DNA from 3 places in the Streptomyces sp. NPDC001153 genome. Region 3 is predicted to be linked to each of the others. Evidence: predicted binding sites of a transcription regulator. Region 3 holds the regulator's gene; each other region holds the start of a gene.
What was found. Region 3 encodes HrcA, which represses chaperone genes, less so after heat shock. Its sites were predicted from a motif close to TTNGCACTCNGNNNNNCNGAGTGCNAA; they were not measured.
Positions count from the first base shown of each region.

Region 1: the regulator HrcA is predicted to act here: its motif matches at 2,991-3,017, upstream of groES (co-chaperone GroES).
Region 2: the regulator HrcA is predicted to act here: its motif matches at 3,721-3,747, upstream of groL (chaperonin GroEL).

Region 1 is NZ_JBSFJZ010000016.1:27,681-33,651, forward strand. It holds gene ACWDEN_RS19670 (class I SAM-dependent methyltransferase) at 1-940, opposite strand, end outside; gene ACWDEN_RS19675 (polysaccharide deacetylase family protein) at 1,032-1,967, shown strand; gene ACWDEN_RS19680 (polysaccharide deacetylase family protein) at 1,979-2,824, shown strand; gene groES (co-chaperone GroES) at 3,164-3,472, shown strand; gene groL (chaperonin GroEL) at 3,596-5,221, shown strand; gene ACWDEN_RS19695 (ester cyclase) at 5,423-5,971, opposite strand, start outside.
Region 2 is NZ_JBSFJZ010000002.1:147,406-153,376, forward strand. It holds gene ACWDEN_RS02705 (alpha,alpha-trehalose-phosphate synthase (UDP-forming)) at 1-19, opposite strand, end outside; gene ACWDEN_RS02710 (glucosyl-3-phosphoglycerate synthase) at 102-1,046, opposite strand; SAM riboswitch class I at 1,208-1,372, shown strand; gene thrC (threonine synthase) at 1,390-2,673, shown strand; gene ACWDEN_RS02720 (MoaD/ThiS family protein) at 2,670-2,945, shown strand; gene ACWDEN_RS02725 (cold-shock protein) at 3,378-3,584, shown strand; gene groL (chaperonin GroEL) at 3,910-5,532, shown strand; gene pyrE (orotate phosphoribosyltransferase) at 5,623-5,971, opposite strand, start outside.
Region 3 is NZ_JBSFJZ010000048.1:37,773-43,743, reverse strand. It holds gene ACWDEN_RS39135 (nitronate monooxygenase) at 1-110, opposite strand, end outside; gene dnaJ (molecular chaperone DnaJ) at 210-1,346, opposite strand; gene hrcA (heat-inducible transcriptional repressor HrcA) at 1,347-2,363, opposite strand; gene ACWDEN_RS39120 (MBL fold metallo-hydrolase) at 2,535-3,257, shown strand; gene ACWDEN_RS39115 (DUF3097 domain-containing protein) at 3,292-4,110, shown strand; gene ACWDEN_RS39110 (Uma2 family endonuclease) at 4,088-4,666, opposite strand; gene hemW (radical SAM family heme chaperone HemW) at 4,767-5,971, opposite strand, start outside.

The DNA.
Region 1 (5,971 bases), on a different contig from region 3:
AGGCGTACGGGGTGGGGTGCGGTTCGTCGGCGGTGACGTAGGCGATGGTGGGGTCGATCAGGCCGCCGTCCAGGTGCTGCGCCACCTCGGCGACCAGATGGGCGCGGATGACGGCGCCGTCGGGCTCGTACAGATAGCGCCCCACCGGCCGGACCTCCGGGTCGGGCAGCCCCTCGCCGAGGAGGGTGCGCGGCCCGGGCAGCAGGGTGGCGCGCACCGCGCCCGGCTCGGTGCCGAACCACACCACGGCCTCCTTCACGTCTCCGCCGTCCGAGATCCACTCGGCCTCGGCGTCGTCGGGCACCGCCTCGTGCGGGATGCCCGGCGCCACCTTCAGGGCCGCGCGGGGTGCCGTGCGGGCGGCCTCGACCGCCCAGGACAGGGGCGGCGAGTACGCCTCCGGATCGAAGATCCTTCCCCGCCCGCCCCGCCGGGCGGGGTCCACGAACACGGCGTCGTACCCGCCCGTGTCCACCCGAGTGACATCCGCCTCGCGCACCTCGACCAGCTCGCCCAGCCCCAGCGCCTCGGCGTTCGCCCGCGCCACGGCGGCGGTCACCGGATCGCGGTCCACGGCCAGCACCCGGATCCCCGCCCGGGCGAACGCGATCGCGTCCCCGCCGATCCCGCAGCACAGGTCGGCCACGGAGGTCACGCCGAGGCCCCTGAGCCGCTGCGCGCGGTACGTCGCCACACTCGTCCGCGTCGACTGCTCGACCCCGTTCGGCGTGAAGAACATCCGCCCCGCGTCCGCCGCCCCGAACTTCGCCGCCGCCCGCTGCCGCAGCCGGGCCTGGCCGAGCGCGGCCGACACCAGCTCGGCGGGGTGGTCGCGGCGCAGCCGGGTGGCGACGGCGAGTTCGTCGGCCGGGGCGGTGTCGCGGACCTCGTCGAGGAGGGCACGGCCTTCGGGGGTGAGGAGGAGAGCGAGGTCGTTCACCGGGTCATTGTGGGCCAGCCGGTGGATCGTGCGCCTTCCGGCGGCGGTGTCGGCCCGGGCTCCGGGCTCTGGCCTGGGAGGATCCGGCACTATGCGAGTAGTCGTACAAAAAGATAAAAATCGGGTCAGGTGTGGGCGTCTCACTCTCGGCTGCGGAGCCGCCGCCCTGGCCTGTTCCGCCCTTTTGTCCAGCTGCGCCGGCTCCTCCGACGCGACTCGCCCCGCGCCCGCCCAGGGCGGCCCCGTGCAGGTCCTGAGTCCCCAGGACCGCCAGGCCGCCGAACATGCCCGCCAGGCCGCCGAACACGCCCGCCTGGTCGCCGCCGCCCGGCGCTGGGGCCTGGCCCGGGTCCCCCTGGCACCGCCCCCGCCGCCCAGGAACAAACCGGAGATCGCCGCCCGGGCCGGTTTCGAGGTGGACCACCAGGAGGACTGGGACCTGCCCCCGGTCTTCACCACGATCCCCACCAAGCAGAAGATCGTCTTCCTCACCATCGACGACGGCTCGGAGAAGGACCCGAGGTTCCTGCGGATGATGCAGGACCTGAAGATCCCCTACACCGCCTTCCTCAGCAACTACCTGGTCAAGGACGACTACGGCTACTTCCGCACGATGCAGTCCTACGGCCACACCCTCGACAACCACACCCTGCACCACCCCTACCTGCCGGGCCTGTCCTACGAGGACCAGAAGCACGAGATCTGCGGCATGCAGGACATCATGAAGAAGCAGTTCGGCCGGCGCCCGACGGTCTTCCGGCCCCCTTACGGCAACTACAACCAGGACACCCTGCGCGCCGCCAAGGCCTGCGGCATCAGGTACGCGCCGATCTGGAACGAGGAGGTCTACGTCGACCACTGGGAGTACCGCGAGGACGACCAGAAGATGCGCCGCGGCGACATCGTCCTCACCCACTTCCGCGGCCGCTCCGACTGGAACGGCACGATGGTCGACGACATGCGCCGCTTCCTGAACAAGGTCACGCGCGAGGGCTACGCCGTGGCCCGCCTGGAGGACTACCTGTGAGGCCGGGGGCGGTGCGCGGGAGAGCCGGCCGCGGGCGGCGCCCGGTCCGGTACGCCGGCGCCCTCCTCGCCTCGGCCCTCCTCCTCACCGGCTGCGCCCAGTCCGTCGACCCCATCGAACGCCTCGGCAAGAAGGCCGCCGAGGGAGTGCACCCGCACGGGCCCGCCCCCGACCGGACCTACCGCCGCTGGGGCCTGACCGAGCCCCTCGCCCGCCCTCCGCAGCCCGCCGCCCGCGCCCTCCCCCTCGGCCCGCGAACCGGGGACCGTGCCGCCCTGCCCCGCGTCCTGGACCACGTCCCCACCCGCGACCGGGTCGTCTTCCTCACCTACGACGACGGCGCCGAGAAGGACCCCCGCTTCGTCGCCATGGTCCGCGAACTCCGGCTGCCGGTCAGCATGTTCCTCACCGACAGCGCCGTCGGCCCCGGCTACGGCCACTTCGCCCGCCTGCACGGGCTGGGCGCCGGCATCGAGAACCACACCCTCGACCACCGCGCGCTGGCCGGACTGCCGTACGCCGGGCAGCGCGCCGAGATCTGCGGCCAGCAGGACAGGCTCGGATCCCGCCTCGGCCTGCGCCCCCGGCTCTTCCGCCCGCCGTACGGCGCGTACGACACCACCACCCTGCGCGCGGCGGCAGACTGCGGCATCTCCACGGTCGTCCTCTGGCGCGCCGCGATGACCCCGACCGAGCTCGCCTACACCCACGGCGAACACCACCTGCGCCCCGGCGACGTCATCCTGGTCGGCCCGGACGAGACGCCGGGCCCCAGCCAGCGGGAACGCACGGCGAGGGTGCTGCGGAGGGTGCAGCAGCGGGGGCTGACGGTGGGGAGGCTGGAGGACTATCTGTAGAGCCCTTTTCGGCGCCGGTCGGCGAAAAACAGCCGTCCGGCGTGTGAGGACGAGGCCGTTCAGGCCGAAGCGGGGATCTGGGGGCGGCAGCCCCCGGGACGGCGGGGCGACACCGGCCCACCAGGAACCCGGCGCGGACGAGATTCCGCCGACGCGCCGCACGGCATTGGCACTCCGCTTGACCGAGTGCTAATCGCGGTCATAGTCTCGGCTCTGGCACTCCCCCCTGGAGAGTGCCAACAAAGCGACGGGCAGGTCCGGCACCCGCGACGACGGATCGACCTGGTCGCCACCTCAGACAGTTAACCCCGTGAGATCTCCGAAGGGGGAGGTCGGATCGTGACGACCGCCAGCTCCAAGGTTGCCATCAAGCCGCTCGAGGACCGCATCGTGGTCCAGCCGCTGGACGCCGAGCAGACCACGGCCTCTGGCCTGGTCATCCCGGACACCGCGAAGGAGAAGCCCCAGGAGGGCGCCGTCCTCGCCGTGGGCCCGGGCCGGTTCGAGAACGGCGAGCGCCTTCCGCTCGACGTCAAGGTCGGCGACGTCGTCCTCTACAGCAAGTACGGCGGCACCGAGGTGAAGTACAACGGCGAGGAGTACCTCGTCCTCTCGGCTCGCGACGTGCTCGCGATCATCGAGAAGTAATTCACCCCGAGCATTCTTTTGCTCCTGAGCTGCGCCCCTGGCCCCCGCGACCGATAAAGAAGCCGGGCGTCCGGGGCGCAGTTGTCTTGTCACCCATAGATTTCCGAGAGGGCTCCCGCTGTCATGGCGAAGATCCTGAAGTTCGACGAGGACGCCCGTCGCGCCCTCGAGCGCGGCGTCAACAAGCTGGCCGACACGGTGAAGGTGACGATCGGCCCCAAGGGCCGCAACGTCGTCATCGACAAGAAGTTCGGCGCCCCCACCATCACCAACGACGGTGTCACGATCGCCCGCGAGGTCGAGATCGAGGACCCGTACGAGAACCTCGGCGCCCAGCTGGTGAAGGAGGTGGCGACCAAGACCAACGACATCGCGGGTGACGGCACCACCACCGCCACCGTGCTCGCCCAGGCGCTGGTGCGCGAGGGCCTGAAGAACGTCGCCGCCGGCGCCTCCCCGGCCGCCCTGAAGAAGGGCATCGACGCGGCCGTCAAGGCCGTCTCCGACGAGCTGCTCGCCTCGGCCCGCCCGATCGACGAGAAGTCCGACATCGCCGCCGTCGCCGCGCTGTCCGCCCAGGACCAGCAGGTCGGTGAGCTCATCGCCGAGGCGATGGACAAGGTCGGCAAGGACGGTGTCATCACCGTCGAGGAGTCCAACACCTTCGGTCTGGAGCTGGACTTCACCGAGGGCATGGCCTTCGACAAGGGCTACCTGTCGCCGTACTTCGTGACGGACCAGGAGCGCATGGAGGCCGTCCTCGACGACCCGTACATCCTCATCAACCAGGGCAAGATCAGCTCCATCCAGGACATGCTGCCGCTGCTGGAGAAGGTCATCCAGGCCGGCGCCTCCAAGCCGCTGCTGATCATCGCCGAGGACGTCGAGGGCGAGGCCCTGTCGACCCTGGTCGTCAACAAGATCCGCGGCACCTTCAACGCCGTCGCGGTGAAGGCCCCCGGCTTCGGCGACCGCCGCAAGGCGATGCTGCAGGACATGGCGATCCTCACCGGCGCCACGGTCATCTCCGAGGAGGTCGGCCTCAAGCTCGACCAGGCCGGCCTCGAGGTGCTCGGCTCCGCCCGCCGCGTCACCGTCACCAAGGACGACACCACCATCGTCGACGGCGCCGGCAAGTCCGAGGACGTGCACGGCCGCGTCGCGCAGATCAAGGCCGAGATCGAGAACACCGACTCCGACTGGGACCGCGAGAAGCTCCAGGAGCGCCTCGCGAAGCTGGCCGGCGGCGTGTGCGTGATCAAGGTCGGCGCCGCCACCGAGGTGGAGCTGAAGGAGAAGAAGCACCGTCTGGAGGACGCCATCTCCGCGACCCGCGCCGCGGTCGAGGAGGGCATCGTCTCCGGTGGTGGCTCCGCCCTGGTCCACGCCTCCAAGGTCCTCGAGGGCAACCTCGACAAGACCGGCGACGAGGCCACCGGTGTCGCGGTCGTCCGCAACGCCGTCGTCGAGCCGCTGCGCTGGATCGGCGAGAACGCCGGCCAGGAGGGCTACGTCATCGTCTCCAAGGTCAAGGACCTGGAGAAGGGGCAGGGCTACAACGCCGCCACCGGCGAGTACGGCGACCTGGTCAAGGCCGGCGTCATCGACCCGGTGAAGGTCACCCGCTCCGCCCTGGAGAACGCCGCCTCCATCGCCTCCCTGCTGCTCACGACCGAGACCCTGGTCGTCGAGAAGAAGGAAGAGGAAGAGCCGGCCGCCGCGGGCCACGGCCACGGCCACGCCCACTGAGCCCGACACGCTCGCACGAAGGCCCGGTTCCCTGCGGGGGAGCCGGGCCTTCGCCCTTTTCCCCGCCCGCGGCGGCTGTGCTTCCGGTTCGTGACGGAGGACGGAATCGTGGCGCATGCCCGCGGCCGGAGACACCGCGAGCATCGCCGCGGCGCTGAAGCACCACCTCCAGGTGGTCTAAGGTTCACGCTCGCGCGTCTTCTAGTGCTCCAACTCGTCCAGCGCACCCAGCTGTTGCATCAGACCCAGCTGGTCGTGCTGCCACCACATCTCGGCGATCTTGCCGTCGTCCGTGAGGCGGAACAGCGTCAACCCGGACATGGTGACCTGCCTGCCGGTGGGCGGGATGCCGAGGAAGTCGCCGTTGTGCGTGGCGTTCCAGGTCCACCGTGCGCAGGCCCGGTCGCCCTGGGCGAGCACGTCCTCGAGCGTGAACGTGAAGTCGAAGCCCCCGCGCCACATCCGGAATTCGCTGCGGGCGTTGTCCAGCCCGATGGTGTCCTGGGGGTTCACCGGATCGTGGCTGTGGATGTCCTCCTCCAGCACGTCGTTGAGCGGCGGCAGTTCACCGGAGGTCTGCAGCGCCGCGAAGAACCGCCGCACCGTGTCCTCGGCCAGCCGTTCGTCCCGCACGACGTCCAGATCGATGAACGTCGGCATCTCGTCGCACAGCGCGACCATCCCCTGGAAGGTCCGGCCGGTCTCCGGGAGGTTCGAGTTCCGCATCGCCTCCTCGTACGACGGGAACTC
Region 2 (5,971 bases), on a different contig from region 3:
CACCGTGCGTGGAAGCCATGGTCCTCAACCTAGCCCGGCCCGGAAACGCTCAAACGTACGGCCACGTCCGGCACGCCGACGTATACGACCCCGCGGCCGGTTCACGCCACCCTGCGCTCGGCGTACTCCGCGATCTCCACCATCGGCGGCCGTTCCTCGGTGTCCACCGAGTAGGTGCGCGGCTCGAAGCCCTCCTCGCCCCGCTCGAACTGGGTGAGGGAGGGGCGGATCAGATGGCCGCGGGCCAGCCGGAGCTGGGCCGTGCGGTAGATCGCCGCGGCCATCCGGCCCAGCGCCTGCCCGTCCTGGTGGCGGTGCTTGCGCACGCCCACGTCCACCTGTGCCAGCGCGTCGAGACCGACCAGGTGCAGGGCGTCCACCAGCATGCCCAGCTCCACGCCGTACCCGACCGGGAACGGCAGCTGTTCCAGCAGCGAGCGCCGGGCCGCGTACTCGCCGCCGAGCGGCTGGACGAAGCCGGCCAGCTGCGGCCAGTGCATGTTCAGCAGGGGGCGGGCCATCAGCTCGGTGACCCGGCCGCCCTGACCGGTGGCGCCGCCCAGCGGGCGGTCGTACATGCCCTTGACCAGGTCCACCCCGGGCTCGGTGAGCAGCGGGCCGACGATCCCGGAGACGAAGTCGGAGGAGAACTCCCGCAGGTCCGCGTCGATGAAACAGACGATGTCCCCGCTGGTGGCCAGGAGCGAGCGCCACAGCACCTCACCCTTTCCGGGGACGGCGGGAATGCGGGGCAGGATCTCGTCCCGGTGAACCACCCGCGCGCCCGCGGCGGCGGCGACCTCGGAGGTGCGGTCGGTGGAGCCGGAGTCGACCACCACGATCTCGTCGACGAGGGGGACCTGCTCGACGAGGTCGTGCCGGATGACGGCGACGATGTCGCCGACCGTCTCCTCCTCGTTGAGCGCGGGCAGTACGACACTGATCGTCTGGCCGGTGCGCTGCTTGGCGCACAGGATCCGGTGGAGCGGGCGATCGGCCACGGACCAGGAGCGGGTGGCCAGCCAGCGCTCGACTTCTTCCAGCACGGTCTGCGGCTCCTCACTGTTCGTGATCGCACGGGCTGCACCGTGTGATCCATCTCGCGGTTCGGACGACTATCTCAACTCTCCTGGCCTTCGGTTACAGTCTTGAACAACGCCGATGACCATCGCATGTCGGGGGTCGGAGCGCGTTCACAACCGCATACCGCTCATCCAGAGGGGCAGAGGGACACGGCCCGATGAAGCCCCGGCAACCCTCCAGTCGGTACTCGTAGATCGGCCTGATCAGGCTCGATCGCTCCGCGAGGCTCCCGGCTAGGGAAGGTGCCAAATCCGTCTCACGGCGAGGTGCGTCGTGAGGAAGATGAGGAGAAAGGGCCTCGCCTCCATGGCTGTGCAGACAGTTGCAAGCTCCACCGATTCCACCGTAGACCTCGGTCCCGCCGCGGCCCTGAGCTGTCGCGAGTGCGGTCACCGCGTCCCCCTCGGTCCGGTGTTCGCCTGCGAGGAGTGTTTCGGTCCGCTGGAGATCGCCTACGACTTCTCCGCCTACGACACCGAAGAGCTGCGCCGCCGTATCGAGTCCGGCCCCGCGAACATCTGGCGGTACGCGCCGCTGCTGCCGGTCCCGGCCGACGTGGCCGACAAGCCGAACCTGAACCCGGGCTGGACCAAGCTGGTCAAGGCCGACAACCTCGCCCGCGAACTCGGCGTCACCGGCGGCCTGTTCGTCAAGGACGACTCCGGCAACCCGACCCACTCCTTCAAGGACCGCGTGGTGGCCCAGGCCCTGGAGGCCGCCCGCGCCTTCGGCTTCACCACCCTGTCCTGCTCCTCCACCGGCAACCTCGCCGGTGCCGTCGGCGCCGCCGCGGCCCGCGCCGGTTTCCGGTCCTGCGTGTTCATCCCGCACGACCTGGAGCAGGGCAAGGTCGTCATGGCCGCGGTCTACGGCGGCGAGCTCGTCGGCATCGAGGGCAACTACGACGACGTCAACCGCTTCTGCTCCGAGCTGATCGGCGACCCGGCCGGCGAGGGCTGGGGCTTCGTCAACGTCAACCTGCGGCCGTACTACGCGGAGGGCTCCAAGACGCTCGCGTACGAGATCTGCGAGCAGCTCGGCTGGCGGCTGCCCGACCAGATCGTGGTCCCGATCGCCTCCGGCTCCCAGCTGACGAAGATCGACAAGGGTCTGCAGGAGCTGGTCGGGCTCGGCCTCGTCGAGGACAGGCCGTACAAGATCTTCGGTGCGCAGGCCGAGGGCTGCTCGCCGGTGTCGACCGCCTTCAAGGCGGGCCACGACGTCGTACGGCCCCAGAAGCCGAACACCATCGCCAAGTCCCTCGCCATCGGCAACCCTGCCGACGGGCCGTACGTCCTGGACATCGCGCGCCGCACCGGCGGTGCCGTGGAGGACGTGACGGACGGGGAAGTCGTGGACGCCATCAAGCTGCTGGCCCGCACCGAGGGCATCTTCGCCGAGACCGCGGGCGGTGTGACCGTCGGCGTCACCCGCAAGCTGGTCAAGGACGGCGTCCTGGACCCGACGAAGACCACGGTGGTCCTGAACACCGGTGATGGACTCAAGACGCTGGACGCGGTGGCCGGCACCGGCCTCACCGCCACCATCCGACCGACCCTGGACTCCTTCCGAGAGGCTGGCCTCGCATGAGCGTGACCGTTCGCATCCCGACGATCCTGCGCACCTACACGGGCGGGCAGGCCGAAGTGGCCGCCGAAGGCGGCACCCTCGCCGAGGTCATCGCCGACCTGGAGAAGAACCACACCGGGATCGCCGCGCGCGTCCTGGACGACCAGGGCAAGCTGCGCCGGTTCGTCAACGTGTACGTCAATGACGACGACGTCCGCTTCGAGCAGGGACTGGAGACCGCCACCCCGGACGGCGCGGGTGTCTCCATCATTCCGGCCGTCGCCGGCGGCTGATCGTTACCTTGGGTAACTTCGGTTACGCATTGTTCATCGAATTGCCTCCTCCGTGAGAGAAGCGGAGGGGGCAATTCTGTGTGATTGAGCGCGGTAGAGTTGGGGAACGCGCTCCGGGACCAACCGGTCGGGGGCCTTGTATTCATGCCGCACACCCGACAAGAAGTAGCCAAAGTCGACGTGTTTTATGCGGCTTTTGTGGTGATTTGAGGGGCCCGACTTGCCCTGGAGTCGGGTGAATTCTCACCACATTCCGGACCGTTCCCGTCCAGAATTCTCGTCCGATTGACCTGTTGCAGACGGCAGTTGGACAGATACATTCAGCCGCGGTCGACGCGTTCCGGCGCACGCCCCCGACCGATGGGGGGTGAGGTCTGACCCGGGTCCGCGAAGTGTGGATCTGTGCAAGGGCCAGTAATAGGGGAGTTAGGCATGGCTCAGGGCACCGTCAAGTGGTTCAACGCGGAGAAGGGGTACGGCTTCATCGCGGTCGACGGTGGTGCGGATGTTTTCGTCCACTACAGCGCGATCCAGATGGACGGTTACCGCACCCTGGAAGAGGGGCAGCGGGTCGACTTCGAGATCTCGCAGGGCCAGAAGGGCCCGCAGGCGGACATGGTCCGGCTGGCGACCAGCTGAAGCACGCGTCGACTGACAGCGACGTTCTTCTGTTCATCTTTCGAAGGGCCCGTACCTCCTGGGGTGCGGGCCCTTCGGCCTGCCCGGGGCCGCCTGTTCGCCCGCGGCCGAGTGCCCCTCCGGCAGGCCCGGGGCGCTTGCACTCGGGCATGCCGAGTGCTAATCATTGGCGTTAGCACTCTGAAGGTGAGAGTGACAAAGAAGGACCGGGTCGGTGAGGTGCGCGGGCCACGTGGGGCAAGGAACCACAGGCCGGCGAACCGTCCGTCGCGGGCGCGGGCGCGGTCCGAAGGAATCACCCCCAGTCCTGGAGGGACCACTTCACATGGCCAAGATCATCGCGTTCGACGAGGAGGCGCGGCGCGGCCTCGAGCGCGGCATGAACCAGCTCGCGGACGCCGTGAAGGTGACGCTCGGCCCCAAGGGCCGCAACGTCGTCCTCGAGAAGAAGTGGGGTGCCCCCACGATCACCAACGATGGTGTCTCCATCGCCAAGGAGATCGAGCTCGAGGACCCGTACGAGAAGATCGGCGCCGAGCTGGTCAAGGAAGTCGCCAAGAAGACGGACGACGTCGCCGGTGACGGTACGACCACCGCGACCGTGCTCGCCCAGGCCCTGGTCAAGGAAGGCCTGCGCAACGTCGCCGCCGGTGCCAACCCGATGGCCCTGAAGCGCGGTATCGAGAAGGCCGTCGAGGCCGTCTCCGCCGCCCTGCTGGAGCAGGCGAAGGACGTCGAGACCAAGGAGCAGATCGCCTCCACCGCGTCCATCTCCGCCGCCGACACCCAGATCGGCGAGCTGATCGCCGAGGCCATGGACAAGGTCGGCAAGGAAGGCGTCATCACCGTCGAGGAGAGCAACACCTTCGGCCTGGAGCTCGAGCTCACCGAGGGCATGCGCTTCGACAAGGGCTACATCTCCGCCTACTTCGCGACCGACATGGAGCGCATGGAGGCGTCGCTCGAGGACCCGTACATCCTCATCGCCAACTCCAAGATCAGCTCCGTCAAGGACCTGCTCCCGCTCCTGGAGAAGGTCATGCAGTCGGGCAAGCCGCTGCTGATCATCGCCGAGGACGTCGAGGGCGAGGCCCTGTCGACCCTGGTCGTCAACAAGATCCGCGGCACCTTCAAGTCCGTCGCCGTCAAGGCCCCGGGCTTCGGCGACCGCCGCAAGGCCATGCTCGGCGACATCGCCATCCTCACGGGCGGCGAGGTCATCTCCGAGGAGGTCGGCCTCAAGCTGGAGAACGCGACCCTGGACCTCCTGGGCCGCGCCCGCAAGGTCGTCATCACCAAGGACGAGACCACCATCGTCGACGGTGCCGGCTCCTCCGAGCAGGTCAACGGCCGCGTGAACCAGATCCGCGCCGAGATCGAGAACAGCGACTCGGACTACGACCGCGAGAAGCTGCAGGAGCGCCTGGCGAAGCTCGCCGGCGGTGTCGCGGTCATCAAGGCCGGTGCCGCCACCGAGGTGGAGCTCAAGGAGCGCAAGCACCGCATCGAGGACGCCGTCCGCAACGCGAAGGCCGCCGTCGAGGAGGGCATCGTCGCCGGTGGTGGCGTGGCCCTGCTGCAGGCCTCCCAGGTCTTCGAGAAGCTGGAGCTCGAGGGTGACGAGGCGACCGGCGCCAACGCCGTGCGCATCGCGCTCGAGGCCCCGCTGAAGCAGATCGCCGTCAACGCCGGCCTCGAGGGCGGTGTCGTGGTGGAGAAGGTGCGCAACCTGACCCCGGGCCACGGCCTGAACGCCGCGACCGGCGAGTACGTCGACCTGGTCGCCGAGGGCATCATCGACCCGGCGAAGGTGACCCGTTCCGCGCTGCAGAACGCCGCCTCCATCGCCGCGCTGTTCCTCACCACCGAGGCCGTCATCGCCGACAAGCCGGAGAAGGCCGCCGCGCCGGCCGGCGGCGGCATGCCGGGCGGTGACATGGACTTCTGATCGACCTGACGGTTGATCACCTGTCCTTCGGACCGAGGGTGGTACGCCCAGCTTCTGGCTGGGGGTACCACCCTCGGGCGTTTTCCTCGGTCAGGCGGCGTTCCGCAGATCCTCGGCTGTCAGCAACGACAACAGGCGGATGCCCTCGGCCGCGAGAGCGTCACCACCGCCTTGCTCACGGTCGATCACACACAGGGCCTCGTGCACCTGAGCACCCAGGCCACGCAGGTCCGCGCTCGACAGCACGATCTGTCCGCCGCTGGTGACCACGTCCTCCACGACCAGCACCCGCCGCCCCGCGACCCCGGCTCCCTCGGCGAGCCGGCAGGTGCCGTACGCCTTGGCCTGCTTGCGCACGAAGGCGCAGGGCAGGCCCGTGTGCCGGCCGAGAGCGGTCACCACCGGGATACCGCCCATCTCCAGTCCCGCCAGCACCTCC
Region 3 (5,971 bases):
AGGCCCCCGGCCTCGGAGACGGCGGCGACGAGCTGAGGGACGGAGACACCGCCCGCCATGGGGGCCTGCACGATCGGGTGGGGGAAGAGATCGGTCAGCGCGGAGGACATGACCGCATGTTGTCACGTCCTCCGAAAGAGTCCGAATCGGGGCTTCCCACGGCATAGGACAAGGGCATACGGGGTGCCGAAGCACCCCGTACGCAGCGCTCAGCGTCCGTTGAACGCGTCCTTCAACCGCGAGAACAACCCCTGCTGCCCCGGCTGGAACTGTCCCTGCGGACGCTCCTCGCCGCGCAGCTTGGCCAGCTCGCGCAGCAGCCGCTCCTGCTCGGGGTCCAGCTTGGTCGGGGTCTGCACCTCGACGTGCACGATCAGGTCACCCCGGCCGCCGCCGCGCAGATGCGTGACACCCCGGTTGTGCAGCGGGATCGACTGGCCGGACTGGGTGCCGGGCCGGATGTCGACCTCCTCCATGCCGTCCAGGGTCTCCAGCGGCACCTTGGTGCCGAGGGCGGCCGCGGTCATCGGGATGGTGACCGTGCAGTGCAGGTCGTCGCCGCGCCGCTGGAAGGTCTGGTGCGGCAGCTCGTGGATCTCGACGTACAGGTCACCGGCGGGACCGCCGCCCGGCCCGACCTCGCCCTCACCGGCGAGCTGGATCCGCGTGCCGTTGTCGACACCGGCCGGGATCTTCACGGTCAGGGTCCGCCGCGAGCGGACCCGGCCGTCGCCGGCGCACTCCGGGCACGGAGTGGGCACGACGGTGCCGAAGCCCTGGCACTGGGGGCAGGGCCGGGAGGTCATGACCTGGCCCAGGAAGGACCGGGTGACCTGCGAGACCTCACCGCGGCCCCGGCACATGTCACACGTCTGGGCGGTCGTGCCGGGCGCCGCGCCCTCACCGTTGCAGGTGTTGCAGACGACCGCGGTGTCGACCTGGATGTCCTTGGTGGTCCCGAAGGCCGCCTCGTCCAGCTCGACCTCGATGCGGATCATCGCGTCCTGGCCGCGCCGGGTGCGCGAGCGCGGCCCGCGCTGCGACGCCGTGCCGAAGAACGCGTCCATGATGTCGGAGAAGTTGCCGAAGCCACCGGCGCCGAAGCCGCCCGCGCCGGCCCCGCCCGACTGGGAGAGCGGGTCGCCGCCGAGGTCGTAGACCTGCTTCTTCTGCGGGTCCGACAGCACCTCGTAAGCGGCGTTGATCTCCTTGAACCGCTCCTGGGTCTTCGGGTCGGGGTTGACGTCCGGGTGCAGCTCGCGCGCGAGCCGGCGGAACGCCTTCTTGATCTCATCCTGCGACGCGTCGCGGCGCACGCCGAGAACGGCGTAGTAGTCCGTGGCCACTTACGACTCCGCCAGGATCTGTCCGACGTACCGTGCCACTGCGCGTACCGCTCCCATCGTTCCCGGGTAATCCATGCGGGTCGGTCCGACCACGCCGAGCTTGGCAACCGCCTCGCCGCCCGAACCGTAGCCGACCGACACCACTGAGGTGGAGTTGAGTCCCTCGTGGGCGTTCTCGTGCCCGATGCGCACCGTCACGCCCGGATCCTTCGCCTCGCCGAGGAGCTTGAGGAGCACGACCTGCTCCTCGAGCGCCTCGAGCACCGGCCGGATCGTGAGGGGAAAGTCATGCCCGAAGCGGGTGAGATTGGCGGTCCCGCCGATCATCAGCCGCTCCTCGTTCTCCTCGACGAGCGTCTCCAGGAGAGTGGAGAGCACCGTCGAGACCGTACCGCGGTCCTCGGGATCGAAGGCCTCCGGCAGGTCCTCGACCAGCGTCGGCACGTCCGTGAACCGGCGGCCCGCGACCCGGCTGTTCAGCCGCGCGCGCAGATCGGCGAGGGAGCTCTCGCCGAAGGGCGCCGGGCAGTCGACCATCCGCTGCTCGACCCGGCCGGTGTCCGTGATCAGCACGAGCATCACGCGCGCGGGGGCGAGCGAGAGCAGCTCCACGTGCCGCACGGTGGACCGGGTCAGGGACGGGTACTGCACGACGGCGACCTGCCGGGTGAGCTGCGCGAGCAGCCGTACCGTCCGCGCCACGACGTCGTCGAGGTCGACGGCGCCCTCCAGGAAGTTCTGGATCGCCCGCCGCTCGGGCGCGGTCATCGGCTTGACGCCCGCCAGCTTGTCCACGAACAGCCGGTAGCCCTTGTCGGTGGGGATACGCCCCGCGCTGGTGTGCGGCTGCGCGATGTACCCCTCGTCCTCCAGGGCCGCCATGTCGTTACGGACCGTCGCCGGGGACACGCCGAGGCTGTGCCGCTCGGTCAGGGCCTTCGACCCGACCGGCTCCTCGGTGCCGACGTAGTCCTGGACGATGGCGCGCAGTACCTGCAGCCTGCGTTCACTCAGCATCCGCGCGCACCTCCAGCACGTGTCCCCTCGGTTCCACTCGGTCCTGCGGTTCGTCCGCCTGGCACTCTTCGCACGCGAGTGCCAGCGTTCCCGGGCCCAGTGTACGGCTGTCGGGTACACCGAGGGCAAGGTCGGTGCGGTCCCGGCGGCTCCTGCGGCTAGCGTCGCGGTATGACGGTGACTTGGGAAGAGCTGGGGTGGGAGCGGCTGGCCGCGGGGGTCGGCCGGTGCCGGCTGCCCGGCTGGGACTGCACGGCCGGACTGGTCCTCGCAGAGGGTACGGCGTTGTTGGTGGACGCCGGCTCGAGCGTGGCCGAAGGCGCGCGGCTGCGGGCACAGGCCGAGCGACTGGCCGACGGCCGTGTGACCCATCTCGCGCTGACCCACCCCCACTTCGACCATGTCTTCGGGGTGCCGGCCTTCGCGGGGGCGGAGGTGTACGGGGCGGTGGGCCTGGACGCGGTCTTCGCGTACGAGCGGGAGGAGCTGCGCCTGGACGCGGTCAGGAACGGGTTGCCGGTCGCCGACGCCGACGAGGCGGTGGACGCGCTCGCCCCGCCCCGGCATCTGGTGTCCGGCGAGTGGACGCTGGACCTCGGGGGCGGCCGTCAGGCCTTGCTGGCGAACGTGGGCCCCGGCCACACCGCGCACGATCTGGCCGTGCTGGTCCCGGGGGATCCGGAGGTGGTCTTCTGCGGGGACCTGGTCGAGGAGTCCGGCGAGCCCCAGGCGGGGCCGGACGCGGTCCCGGCCCGCTGGCCGGACGCGCTCGACCGGCTGCTCGCGCTGGGCGGTGAGGACGCCGCGTACGTGCCCGGTCACGGAGCGGTGGTGGACGCGGCGTTCGTCCGCCGGCAACGCGACGAGCTGGCGGCCCGTTTCGGCGTGTCGTGAGCGCGGGTCCGCGGCTTCTCCTATCGTCACTCGAATGCGCCAGTACTCCGCCGACCTGACCCCACCGTGGAAGAAGCCGAAGCCCGCGCCGGAGGTACCGGCGGAGCCGGGTCTGGTGGTGGAGGAGCCCGGCACCGGGTTCTGCGGGGCGGTGATCCGCTGCGAGGCGGGCACGGTGACGCTGGAGGACCGCTTCGGCAGGCACCGGGTGTTCCCGCTGGAGCCGCGGGGCTTTCTGCTGGAGGGGCGTGTGGTGACGCTCGTACGGCCGTCCTCGGCCCCGGCTCCGGTACGGCCCGCCCGTACGGCCTCCGGTTCGGTCGCCGTCCCCGGCGCCCGCGCCCGCGTGGCCCGCGCCGGCCGCATCTACGTCGAGGGCCGGCACGACGCCGAGCTGGTCGAGAAGGTGTGGGGCGACGACCTGCGCATCGAGGGCGTGGTGGTGGAGTACCTGGAGGGCGTGGACGACCTGCCGTCGATCGTCGCCTCCTTCGCACCGGGCCCGGACGCCCGCCTGGGTGTCCTGGTGGACCACCTGGTGCCGGGCACGAAGGAGTGGCGGATCGCGCAGTCGGTGACGAGTGAACACGCGCTGGTGGTCGGCCACCCGTACATCGACATCTGGGAGGCCGTGAAGCCGTCGTCCCTGGGCATCGAGGCCTGGCCCACGGTTCCGCGGGGGCAGGACTGGAAGACGGGGGTGTGCCGGGCGCTGGGCTGGCCGTCGGAGAACACCGGCGCGGTGTGGCAGGCGATCCTGAAGCGGGTGGGGTCCTATAAGGACCTGGAGCCGGAGCTGCTGGGGCGGGTGGAGGAGCTGATCGACTTCGTCACGGGTAGCGGTGGGGCCTGACCTGCTTGTAGGTGCCGAACTCGGTGGTGTCGAGCTCGATGCCGAGCGATTCCAGCGGGAGGGAAGCGCCGAATTTGGTGATGCGCTGGGCCCGGTAGTCGGCCTCGTCCCCTTCACCGATGGGCTCCGTCAGCAAAACGCAATGTGCCATGATCGGGTCGATGATCAGGTAGGCGGGGATTTCGCCTGCTGCGTAGATGGAGCGCTTGACGCCGTAGTCCCGGTCGACACTCGTCTTGGAGACCACCTCGACCACCAGCGTGATCAACTGCGACGCCAGCAGACGGCCAGAGTCCGGGGCGACACCGCGCTGAATGACCACCAGGTCCGGAATGGGCTCGCTGGCCTCGTTGATGATGTGCACGTCCGTCGTCTGCAGCCGTTCCCAGCGCCTGCGCGGGATCTGGTCCTGCACCTCCTCCACAATCCGGTTGTGCACGAGATCTGGAGCGACCATCATCACGATTTCCCCCCGGAGAAGCTCGACCTTGATGCCCTCCGGAGGCTCGAACTCCTCGAAGAACCTGGTCATCCCACGCTCGTCCACAGCGGTCATCTCCGTGGCCCTCCACATCCGCCGCGTCCTTTTGGCGGCAGCCTAGGAACCAGGTTAGGGACCGAACCGGCGTTCCGGAGGGATTCACTCGCGGGAGTGATCAGTCCACCAGGTCCCGCACCACCGCGTCCGCCAGCAACCGCCCCCGCAGCGTCAGCACGGCCCGCCCCTCCTCGTACGGCCCCTCCTTCAGGAGCCCCTCCCCCAGCGCCCGCCGGGACGCCGCGAGCCCCTGCTCCTTCAGCAAGGACAGCGGAACCCCCTCCCGCAGCCGCAGTTCCAGCAGGATCCGCTCCACCCGCCGGTCCTCGCCCGACAGCAGCTCCCGGCCCGCCCCCGGGGAGCGGCCGGAGGCGAGGGCCGCCGCGTACGCCCCCGGATGCTTGACGTTCCACCAGCGCACCCCGCCCACGTGCGAGTGCGCCCCGGGTCCCGCGCCCCACCAGTCGGCGCCGCGCCAGTACAGCTCGTTGTGCAGGCAGCGGCCCGCCGGGGAGGTGGCCCAGTTGGAGACCTCGTACCAGTCGAAGCCCGCCCCGGACAGCACCTCCTCGGCGATCAGATACCGGTCGGCGTGCACGTCGTCGTCGGTCATCGGGACCTCGCCCCGGCGGATCCGGCGGGCCAGCTGCGTGCCCTCCTCCACGATCAGCGCGTACGCGCTGACGTGGTCCGGCCCGGCTCCGATCGCCGCGTCCAGCGAGGCCCGCCAGTCGTCGTCGCTCTCGCCGGGAGTGCCGTAGATCAGGTCCAGGTTCACGTGCTCGAAGCCCGCCGCCCGCGCCTCCGCGACGCAGGCCTCGGGGCGGCCCGGGGTGTGGGTGCGGTCGAGCACGCGCAGCACATGCTGCTTCGCGCTCTGCATGCCGAAGGAGATCCGGTTGAAGCCGCCCTCCCGGAGGGTGGCCAGGTACGCCGGGTCCACCGACTCCGGGTTCGCCTCCGTCGTGATCTCCGCGTCCGGGGCCAGGCCGAACTCGTCGCGGATGGCGCCCAGCATCCGTACGAGATCACCGGCGGCCAGCAGGGTGGGCGTGCCGCCGCCGACGAAGACCGTGCGGACCTGGCGCGGGTCGTCGCCGAGCACCTTCCGGGCGAGCCGGATCTCGTCCGTCAGCGTGTCCGCGTAGTTGTCGCGGGAGGCCAGCACCCCGCCCGTGCCGCGCAGCTCGGTCGCGGTGTAGGTGTTGAAGTCGCAGTAGCCGCAGCGGGTCGCGCAGTACGGGACGTGCAGGTAGAAGCCGAGCGGGCGGTCGGCCGCCCCGGCGAGCGCGTGCGCGGGCAGCGCGCCGTCGGCGGGGACGG